DNA from 3 places in the Bacillus sp. AK031 genome. Region 1 is predicted to be linked to each of the others. Evidence: a T-box and tRNA genes for the amino acid it is inferred to sense, from the RefSeq annotation. Region 1 holds a T-box; the other regions hold tRNA genes.
The links. The T-box of region 1 lies ahead of thrS (threonine--tRNA ligase). A T-box ahead of a tRNA ligase gene usually reads a tRNA of that ligase, here a tRNA-Thr.
Positions count from the first base shown of each region.

Region 1 (3,253 bases):
GATTGGAAACTGTTATGAATGAAGCAGAGGCCAATATGAATAAGATATCTACTGATATGGAACAGCTCATTTCCAGTTCGAAAAAGATCGAGCAAATTGCTGTCATGGTTACAGCCATCGCTGATCAAACCAACCTTCTTGCCTTGAATGCCGCGATTGAAGCAGCACGCGCAGGAGAAAATGGCAAAGGCTTCGCAGTCGTGGCAGGAGAAGTAAGGAAGCTTGCCGAAAATACGAAAGATGCCGTCTCACAAGTCGGAAGTCTCATCAGCGAAATCAATGTTTCTTCATCTGCCATGTCCAAGACGATCCATGAAGTCAATGGGGGCATCCAGACAGGAGCGGTTGAAACAAAAGAGACAAATGCGTTCTTCGACCAGATACTTGCGTCCATGCTGCAAGTCAAGCAGCAGAATATGCAGATTGCCAAAGATATGGCTGACTTAACGGAGATTTTCGAAGATATCAGCGGAGCCGTGCAGCAGGTTGCTGTCACGTCTGATGAGCTTTCAACGGTTACAAACTCAATTGACTAGGGTTTCAGATCAAAAGGAAAATATTTCTTAAGAATATATTGACTTAAACCTGAAGATGCTTTATATTAATAAAAAATTTATATCAAACGAAGATAAGGACATGAGTTCTACTTAAACGGTCTACAGAGAGGGAAGGCACGGCTGAAAACTTCCTGACGCAGAGAGATGAACTTACCGCCTTGGAGTTGTATTGGTGAAACGAAAGTAATCAATACCGCAGATGCTGCGATAAAGCACCTGAAGCCGCCAATTTTTCAGAATGGCGGGAAGCTGGGTGGAACCACGGGTATAACACACACTCGTCCCTTTTACAGGGATGGGTGTGTTTTTTATTTTATAACGGAATAATGATAGCGATGACAAGGACATGAGTTTTTCATATATGCTCTACAGAGAGGGAAGGCACGGCTGAAAACTTCCTGATGCAGACAGAAGAATTTACCGCCTTGGAGCTGTATTGGTGAAACTCTTAGTAATCAATACCGCAGATGCAGCGATAAAGCATAAATGAAGCCGCCTCTGTATGTTCTTGGCGGGAAGCAGGGTGGAACCACGGGTATGACACACACTCGTCCCTTTTTAGAGGGATGGGTGTGTTTTTTATTTCTAATTTTATATAGGGAGTGGAGCAGCCATGAGTAAAGTACTCATTAAGTTTCCAGATGGAAATGAAAAAGAATATTCTGCGGGGATTTCATTAGAAGAGATTGCTTATTCAATCTCCCCCAGCTTGAAAAAGAAGTCAGCAGGCGGAAAAGTAAATGGTATAGTGTATGATATGAGACGCCCGATTATGGAAAGCGCAGATATTGAATTATTTGATATTCATTCACCCGAAGGCATTGAAATGATGAGGCACACTGCAGCACATATTCTTGCACAAGCGGTAAGAAGGATCTACGGTAAAGTCCTATTGGGAGTGGGACCTGTCATTGAGAATGGTTTTTACTATGATATGGATCTTGATACTAACATTGCAGAATCAGAGCTTGGACTGATTGAGAAAGAAATGAAGAAAATCATTTCAGAAAACCATCCTGTCCAACAGGAAGAGGTATCCAGGGATGAGGCCAAAGAACTTTTCGCCGAGGACCCTTTTAAATTGGAACTTATAAAAGACATTCCAGAGGGAGAATCCCTGACACTATACCGCCAGGGAGAATTCGTTGATTTATGCAGGGGGCCGCATGTTCCATCGACTGGTTTTCTGAAAGCAGTCAAATTAACTCATGTTTCAGGTGCTTACTGGAGAGGAGACAGCAGCAATAAAGTTTTGCAGCGAGTGTATGGAGTTGCTTTTCCAAAGCAGGGTGACCTTGAAGATTATTTCCATTTTATTGAAGAAGCTCAAAAACGAAATCATAAGAAACTGGGAAATGAACTGGAATTGTTTATGTTTTCAGAAGAAGCACCGGGTATGCCGTTCTATTTAAACAACGGCCAAAAGATGCGGAATGAACTTGAGTCATTCTTAAGACAGTTGCAGCATTCATTTGATTATGAAGAAGTACGGACACCTATCATGATGAACCAGCGGCTATGGGAACAGTCGGGGCACTGGGATCACTACAAAGACAACATGTACTTCTCTGAAGTCGATAATCAAAAGTTCGCACTGAAACCTATGAATTGCCCTGGTCATATGCTGATTTTCAAAAACAAGCTTCATTCCTACCGGGATCTGCCGATCAGAATGGCTGAATTCGGCCAGGTTCACCGCCATGAATTCAGCGGTGCGCTTAACGGGATGCTAAGGGTCCGGACATTCTGCCAGGACGACGCGCATATCTTTGTGACACCTGAGCAAATCGAAGGCGAAATCACTTCCGCATTGAAATTAATCGATTATGTATACAACACTTTCGGTTTTCAATATGATATCGAATTATCTACACGACCGGATGATTACATGGGTGATGAAGCACTGTGGGTCCAGGCAGAAAACGCGCTGCAAAATGTATTGAATAAACTCGGCTATAAATTCAACATCAATGAAGGCGACGGAGCTTTTTATGGACCTAAGATTGACATCCACATCAAAGACGCCCTGAAGAGAAGCCATCAGTGTGCGACTGTACAGCTGGACTTCCAGATGCCTGAGAAATTCGATTTGAATTATATAGATGAAAACAACCAGAAGGTCCGTCCAGTGGTTATCCACCGTGCCGTATTCGGTTCGATCGACCGCTTCCTCGGAATCCTGATCGAACACTTTGCTGGTGCGTTCCCACTCTGGCTGGCCCCGAAGCAAGTCAGCGTCATCCCTGTTTCAAATCAGCACCACCAGCAGTATGGTGAAGAAATCGTCCGACGTATGAAACAAGAGGGCATTCGTGTTGAATTAGACAATAGGGAAGAAAAGCTCGGTTATAAAATGAGGGAAGCACAAATGAAAAAGATCCCGTTTATTCTTGTTATTGGCGATAATGAGCTGGAAAATCAATCGGTCAATGTAAGAAAATACAGCGGTAAGGATTCAGAAGAAATCAAGCTGGAACAATTTATTGTTTCTCTTAAAGAAGCGATAGAAAGCAAAAGCCTTCAATAAAACAGAAAAACACCTGCCTTTAACGGCAAGGTGTTTTTCTATTTATAAAATTCAGGAAATATAATGAAATACAGAAACGAAAAAGGTAAAATACCAAAGGTACGAACTTTTTACATAAGGAGAGGATTTCATGGATTTAATGAATAAATGGGAACAGGCTGATCAATAT
Region 1 covers NZ_CP096424.1:2,331,440-2,334,692, forward strand. The annotation lists gene M1E09_RS12070 (methyl-accepting chemotaxis protein) at 1-536, shown strand, start outside; T-box leader at 884-1,116, shown strand; gene thrS (threonine--tRNA ligase) at 1,171-3,084, shown strand; gene M1E09_RS12080 (O-methyltransferase) at 3,215-3,253, shown strand, end outside.

Region 2 (3,253 bases), 1.5 Mb from region 1:
TTAAAATTAAAATGGTGGCTCAGGACGGAATCGAACCGCCGACACATGGATTTTCAGTCCATTGCTCTACCAACTGAGCTACTGAGCCATAATGGTTTCGGCTTCCGCTAAGCTGCAAATCACTTTGTCAGCGTCTTCTGGGATTTTTGACGATAGTCAAAATATCCAACCTTTAGCGAAACCCTCTTAGTTTGAACTAAGATAAATTGTATAAAAATGGCGGTCCGGACGGGACTCGAACCCGCGACCTCCTGCGTGACAGGCAGGCATTCTAACCAACTGAACTACCGGACCAAGTTTTTTGCTTTTGGCAAAATAAACTTCATTAATTTTGACGCCAGTCAAAATATCTATCCTTTAAAAGGAAAAGGTAAATATTTAGGATTGACGCCAGAAAATTGTATTGCGGGAGCAGGATTTGAACCTGCGACCTTCGGGTTATGAGCCCGACGAGCTACCGAACTGCTCCATCCCGCGACGATAAAAAGGAAATATGGCGGAGGAAGAGGGATTCGAACCCCCGCGGGCTTTAACACCCCTGTCGGTTTTCAAGACCGATCCCTTCAGCCGGACTTGGGTATTCCTCCGTATGAATCAATAATAATGGTGGACCTTGCAGGACTCGAACCTGCGACCGGACGGTTATGAGCCGTCTGCTCTAACCAACTGAGCTAAAGGTCCGTAAAGTAGCGGCGGAGGGGATCGAACCCCCGACCTCACGGGTATGAACCGTACGCTCTAGCCAGCTGAGCTACACCGCCATGATATTGAAAGTGTATCGCTTCCAGTTTCACAAAAGTTTTCATTGCTTCGCTACGCTGCGCGACATTTTCAGAAGTTTATCTACTAAGTTTCGTAAAAAAACCAAGTGGAGCCTAGCGGGATCGAACCGCTGACCTCCTGCGTGCAAAGCAGGCGCTCTCCCAGCTGAGCTAAGGCCCCATAATGTTAATTTTGAAGTGGTCGGGAAGACAGGATTTGAACCTGCGACCCCTTGGTCCCAAACCAAGTGCTCTACCAAGCTGAGCTACTCCCCGCAATGTGTTAATATGGCGCGCCCGAGAGGAGTCGAACCCCTAACCTTTTGATCCGTAGTCAAACGCTCTATCCAATTGAGCTACGGGCGCATATGATAAAATCTCTGGTGCCGAGGACCGGAATCGAACCGGTACGGTAGTCACCTACCGCAGGATTTTAAGTCCTGTGCGTCTGCCAGTTCCGCCACCCCGGCAGGAACTCATATGGAGCGGAAGACGGGATTCGAACCCGCGACCCCCACCTTGGCAAGGTGGTGTTCTACCACTGAACTACTTCCGCAATATGGTGCGGGTGAAGGGACTTGAACCCCCACGCCTTGCGGCGCCAGATCCTAAGTCTGGTGCGTCTGCCAATTCCGCCACACCCGCATAATGATAGTTATTTTGCAGTGCAAAAAACTATGGTGAGCCATGAAGGACTCGAACCTTCGACCCTCTGATTAAAAGTCAGATGCTCTACCAACTGAGCTAATGGCTCGTACTAATTAAAAGTGGTGCCGGCAAGAGGACTTGAACCCCCAACCTACTGATTACAAGTCAGTTGCTCTACCAGTTGAGCTACACCGGCAGGTGTTTTTGTCTCACAAGGAACAATTATACTAGGTTTTAAATCTGATTTCAATGTTACTTTTTGGTATATTTTTTAACTCCGCTTCGCTTCGTAAAAAAATCATGGTGGAGGATGACGGGATCGAACCGCCGACCCTCTGCTTGTAAGGCAGATGCTCTCCCAGCTGAGCTAATCCTCCATTATAAAGCCTGGCGACGTCCTACTCTCACAGGGGGAGATCCCCCAACTACCATCGGCGCTGAAGAGCTTAACTTCCGTGTTCGGCATGGGAACGGGTGTGACCTCTTCGCCTTAATCACCAGACATTGTCTTTTTAAGGACAAGTATTATTATAACGAGTTATTTATTTTTTTCAAGTGTTTTTTGAAAAAAATTATTCACTCAAAACTAGATAAAGTTATGAAGAAAAGAAAGTATTCCGAGTTTCGCTATAATTGTGGTTAAGTCCTCGATCGATTAGTATCTGTCAGCTGCACGTGTCGCCACGCTTCCACCTCAGACCTATCTACCTGATCATCTTTCAGGGATCTTACTCACATAAAGTGATGGGAAATCTCATCTCGAGGGGGGCTTCATGCTTAGATGCTTTCAGCACTTATCCCTTCCGCACATAGCTACCCAGCGATGCCTTTGGCAAGACAACTGGTACACCAGCGGTGCGTCCATCCCGGTCCTCTCGTACTAAGGACAGCTCCTCTCAAATTTCCTGCGCCCACGACGGATAGGGACCGAACTGTCTCACGACGTTCTGAACCCAGCTCGCGTACCGCTTTAATGGGCGAACAGCCCAACCCTTGGGACCGACTACAGCCCCAGGATGCGATGAGCCGACATCGAGGTGCCAAACCTCCCCGTCGATGTGGACTCTTGGGGGAGATAAGCCTGTTATCCCCGGGGTAGCTTTTATCCGTTGAGCGATGGCCCTTCCATGCGGAACCACCGGATCACTAAGCCCGACTTTCGTCCCTGCTCGACTTGTAGGTCTCGCAGTCAAGCTCCCTTGTGCCTTTACACTCTGCGAATGATTTCCAACCATTCTGAGGGAACCTTTGGGCGCCTCCGTTACTCTTTAGGAGGCGACCGCCCCAGTCAAACTGCCCACCTGACACTGTCTCCCACCCCGATCAGGGGCGAGGGTTAGAAGTTCAACACAGCCAGGGTAGTATCCCACCAGCGCCTCCACCGAAGCTGGCGCTCCGGTTTCCAAGGCTCCTACCTATCCTGTACAAGCTGTGCCAAAATTCAATATCAGGCTACAGTAAAGCTCCACGGGGTCTTTCCGTCCTGTCGCGGGTAACCTGCATCTTCACAGGTACTATAATTTCACCGAGTCTCTCGTTGAGACAGTGCCCAGATCGTTGCGCCTTTCGTGCGGGTCGGAACTTACCCGACAAGGAATTTCGCTACCTTAGGACCGTTATAGTTACGGCCGCCGTTTACTGGGGCTTCGGTTCGCACCTTCGCTTGCGCTAAGCACTCCCCTTAACCTTCCAGCACCGGGCAGGCGTCAGCCCCTATACTTCGCCTTACGGCTTCGCAGAGACCTGTGTTTTTGCTAAACAGTCGCCTGGGCCTATTCACTGCGGCTCTCTCGGGCTTGCACCCTAACAGAGCACCCCTTCTCCCGAAGTTACGGGGTCATTTT
Region 2 covers NZ_CP096424.1:803,814-807,066, reverse strand. The annotation lists tRNA gene M1E09_RS03925 (tRNA-Phe) at 13-88, opposite strand; tRNA gene M1E09_RS03920 (tRNA-Asp) at 218-294, opposite strand; tRNA gene M1E09_RS03915 (tRNA-Met) at 404-477, opposite strand; tRNA gene M1E09_RS03910 (tRNA-Ser) at 495-587, opposite strand; tRNA gene M1E09_RS03905 (tRNA-Ile) at 605-681, opposite strand; tRNA gene M1E09_RS03900 (tRNA-Met) at 688-761, opposite strand; tRNA gene M1E09_RS03895 (tRNA-Ala) at 870-942, opposite strand; tRNA gene M1E09_RS03890 (tRNA-Pro) at 961-1,037, opposite strand; tRNA gene M1E09_RS03885 (tRNA-Arg) at 1,051-1,127, opposite strand; tRNA gene M1E09_RS03880 (tRNA-Leu) at 1,143-1,231, opposite strand; tRNA gene M1E09_RS03875 (tRNA-Gly) at 1,243-1,317, opposite strand; tRNA gene M1E09_RS03870 (tRNA-Leu) at 1,322-1,406, opposite strand; tRNA gene M1E09_RS03865 (tRNA-Lys) at 1,440-1,515, opposite strand; tRNA gene M1E09_RS03860 (tRNA-Thr) at 1,530-1,605, opposite strand; tRNA gene M1E09_RS03855 (tRNA-Val) at 1,711-1,786, opposite strand; rRNA gene rrf (5S ribosomal RNA) at 1,795-1,911, opposite strand; rRNA gene M1E09_RS03845 (23S ribosomal RNA) at 2,045-3,253, opposite strand, start outside.
Region 2: it has a tRNA-Thr gene. The T-box ahead of thrS (threonine--tRNA ligase) is inferred to sense a tRNA for this amino acid. The anticodon was not compared.

Region 3 (3,253 bases), 990 kb from region 1:
GCGAGACCTACAAGTCGAGCAGGGACGAAAGTCGGGCTTAGTGATCCGGTGGTTCCGCATGGAAGGGCCATCGCTCAACGGATAAAAGCTACCCCGGGGATAACAGGCTTATCTCCCCCAAGAGTCCACATCGACGGGGAGGTTTGGCACCTCGATGTCGGCTCATCGCATCCTGGGGCTGTAGTCGGTCCCAAGGGTTGGGCTGTTCGCCCATTAAAGCGGTACGCGAGCTGGGTTCAGAACGTCGTGAGACAGTTCGGTCCCTATCCGTCGTGGGCGCAGGAAATTTGAGAGGAGCTGTCCTTAGTACGAGAGGACCGGGATGGACGCACCGCTGGTGTACCAGTTGTCTTGCCAAAGGCATCGCTGGGTAGCTATGTGCGGAAGGGATAAGTGCTGAAAGCATCTAAGCATGAAGCCCCCCTCGAGATGAGATTTCCCATCACTTTATGTGAGTAAGATCCCTGAAAGATGATCAGGTAGATAGGTCTGAGGTGGAAGCGTGGCGACACGTGCAGCTGACAGATACTAATCGATCGAGGACTTAACCACAATTATAGCGAAACTCGGAATACTTTCTTTTCTTCATAACTTTATCTAGTTTTGAGTGAATAATTTTTAAAAAAACACTTGAAAAAATTATAAAACTCGTTATAATAGTACTTGTCCCTAAAAAAGAGACAATGTCTGGTGACTAAGGCGAAGAGGTCACACCCGTTCCCATGCCGAACACGGAAGTTAAGCTCTTCAGCGCCGATGGTAGTTGGGGGATCTCCCCCTGTGAGAGTAGGACGTCGCCAGGCTTACCATTCCGCAGTAGCTCAGTGGTAGAGCTATCGGCTGTTAACCGATCGGTCGCAGGTTCGAGTCCTGCCTGCGGAGCCATAATGGAGAGCTGTCCGAGTGGCCGAAGGAGCACGATTGGAAATCGTGTAGGCGGGTAACCCTGTCTCAAGGGTTCAAATCCCTTGCTCTCCGCCATTATATCTTAACTGGCCCCTTGGTCAAGCGGTTAAGACACCGCCCTTTCACGGCGGTAACACGGGTTCGAATCCCGTAGGGGTCACCAGGTTTTTTACGAAGCAAAGCGGAGTAAATAAACTTCCTTAAAAAATCATCAGCGCAAGGATCTTAAATAAGATTTATTAAAAGTTAAACTTAAAACCCATTACGGAGGATTAGCTCAGCTGGGAGAGCATCTGCCTTACAAGCAGAGGGTCGGCGGTTCGATCCCGTCATCCTCCACCATTAAGTTTTAAAAAAAGATTAACATCGTCGCGGGGTGGAGCAGTTCGGTAGCTCGTCGGGCTCATAACCCGAAGGTCGCAGGTTCAAATCCTGCCCCCGCAATACCATGGTCCGGTAGTTCAGTTGGTTAGAATGCCTGCCTGTCACGCAGGAGGTCGCGGGTTCGAGTCCCGTCCGGACCGCCATTATCTTTTAAAAAAATCTTAGTTCAATCTAAGAGGGTTTCGATAACTGAGAAGTTCAAGGAAGCAACTGAGTGAACACCGGAGTGCACTGACAGGTACATGAGGATGTGAGCAAAGGCGCTGACGAAGTAATTCGCAGCTTAGCGGAAGCCGAAACCAAATATGGCTCAGTAGCTCAGTTGGTAGAGCAATGGACTGAAAATCCATGTGTCGGCGGTTCGATTCCGTCCTGAGCCACCATTTTAGATAGTGCCGGTGTAGCTCAACTGGTAGAGCAACTGACTTGTAATCAGTAGGTTGGGGGTTCAAGTCCTCTTGCCGGCACCATCGGGAATATTTGGAGGGGTAGCGAAGTGGCTAAACGCGGCGGACTGTAAATCCGCTCCTTCGGGTTCGGCAGTTCGAATCTGCCCCCCTCCACCATTGTTTTTTCGCAAAGCGAAAATAACAGTCCTTAGCTTTACGAAGCGAAGCGGAGTAAAATAACTGTCCTTGAAAATCGCGTATCGAAGCGAAGCAAGGTATACTGGTAAAGACAGCAAATACTTTAATATTTCATAGGGGTATAGTTTAAAGGTAGAACAGAGGTCTCCAAAACCTCCAGTGTGGGTTCGATTCCTACTACCCCTGCCAATTATATTTGTGGCGATTGTGGCGAAGTGGTTAACGCATCGGATTGTGGTTCCGACATTCGTGGGTTCGATTCCCATCAGTCGCCCCACTAAATATTTTGAACATATTTAAATCAAAAACATATAATATATCAATGGGCTATAGCCAAGCGGTAAGGCATCGCACTTTGACTGCGACATGCGTTGGTTCGAATCCAGCTAGCCCAGCCAATTTTGCGGAAGTAGTTCAGTGGTAGAACACCACCTTGCCAAGGTGGGGGTCGCGGGTTCGAATCCCGTCTTCCGCTCCATTGATGGCGGCATAGCCAAGTGGTAAGGCAGAGGTCTGCAAAACCTCTATTCACCGGTTCAAATCCGGTTGCCGCCTCCAAACACATGCCGGTGTGGCGGAATTGGCAGACGCGCACGACTCAAAATCGTGTTCCTTCTGGAGTGCCGGTTCGACCCCGGCCACCGGTACCAATTTCATATGTATATTGCGGGTGTAGTTTAGTGGTAAAACCTCAGCCTTCCAAGCTGATGATGAGGGTTCGATTCCCTTCACCCGCTCCATACATACACATTCAAAGCCTTTCTCATAATGAGAAAGGCTTTTTTTACATTTTATCGATCTCCCTCCAATAAAGATAAGCCATTCGACAAAACTCCTCAAAAAACGGGTAGTGACAGTCACCGAGCACATCCAGCACTCCTCCTTATCCCAACATAACTAATCAAAATTTTTCCCCTTCTTTGTCAATTTTGTTGACCTATTAAAGAAAGCGCTTCCATTATAATACAAGAAACTGATTTTAATTAGGCGGTGATAAGGGTGGAGACGAAGATAGAGACCGGTCCGGCAAGTCCGGAGATGAAGATACAGCCGGCAATGAAAAAGAAGAAGTACAAAGGAGTATTGACGTATGCTGCATTTGTGGGACCGGCACTGCTGTTTTTCCTTGTGATTCAAATCGTTCCGTTTTTGATGGGGCTTTATTATTCTTTTACTTCTTGGAATGGAGTCAGCTCAGCTGTTGAGTGGGTTGGCATTGAGAACTATACGAAGATCTTTACGAATGATCCGGCTTTCTATGAATCATTTAAATTTACGACAAAGTTTATGATAGCTGCAGTTGTTATTAGTAATTTAATAGGTTTCAGTTTTGCCCTGCTTTTAAATGCAGCTTTGAAGACATGCAATATTTTAAG
Region 3 covers NZ_CP096424.1:3,324,160-3,327,412, reverse strand. The annotation lists rRNA gene M1E09_RS17100 (23S ribosomal RNA) at 1-552, shown strand, start outside; rRNA gene rrf (5S ribosomal RNA) at 687-803, shown strand; tRNA gene M1E09_RS17090 (tRNA-Asn) at 811-885, shown strand; tRNA gene M1E09_RS17085 (tRNA-Ser) at 890-981, shown strand; tRNA gene M1E09_RS17080 (tRNA-Glu) at 995-1,069, shown strand; tRNA gene M1E09_RS17075 (tRNA-Val) at 1,173-1,248, shown strand; tRNA gene M1E09_RS17070 (tRNA-Met) at 1,277-1,350, shown strand; tRNA gene M1E09_RS17065 (tRNA-Asp) at 1,357-1,433, shown strand; tRNA gene M1E09_RS17060 (tRNA-Phe) at 1,598-1,673, shown strand; tRNA gene M1E09_RS17055 (tRNA-Thr) at 1,685-1,760, shown strand; tRNA gene M1E09_RS17050 (tRNA-Tyr) at 1,773-1,856, shown strand; tRNA gene M1E09_RS17045 (tRNA-Trp) at 1,993-2,066, shown strand; tRNA gene M1E09_RS17040 (tRNA-His) at 2,079-2,154, shown strand; tRNA gene M1E09_RS17035 (tRNA-Gln) at 2,201-2,275, shown strand; tRNA gene M1E09_RS17030 (tRNA-Gly) at 2,281-2,355, shown strand; tRNA gene M1E09_RS17025 (tRNA-Cys) at 2,361-2,435, shown strand; tRNA gene M1E09_RS17020 (tRNA-Leu) at 2,443-2,527, shown strand; tRNA gene M1E09_RS17015 (tRNA-Gly) at 2,544-2,617, shown strand; gene M1E09_RS17010 (carbohydrate ABC transporter permease) at 2,877-3,253, shown strand, end outside.
Region 3: it has a tRNA-Thr gene. The T-box ahead of thrS (threonine--tRNA ligase) is inferred to sense a tRNA for this amino acid. The anticodon was not compared.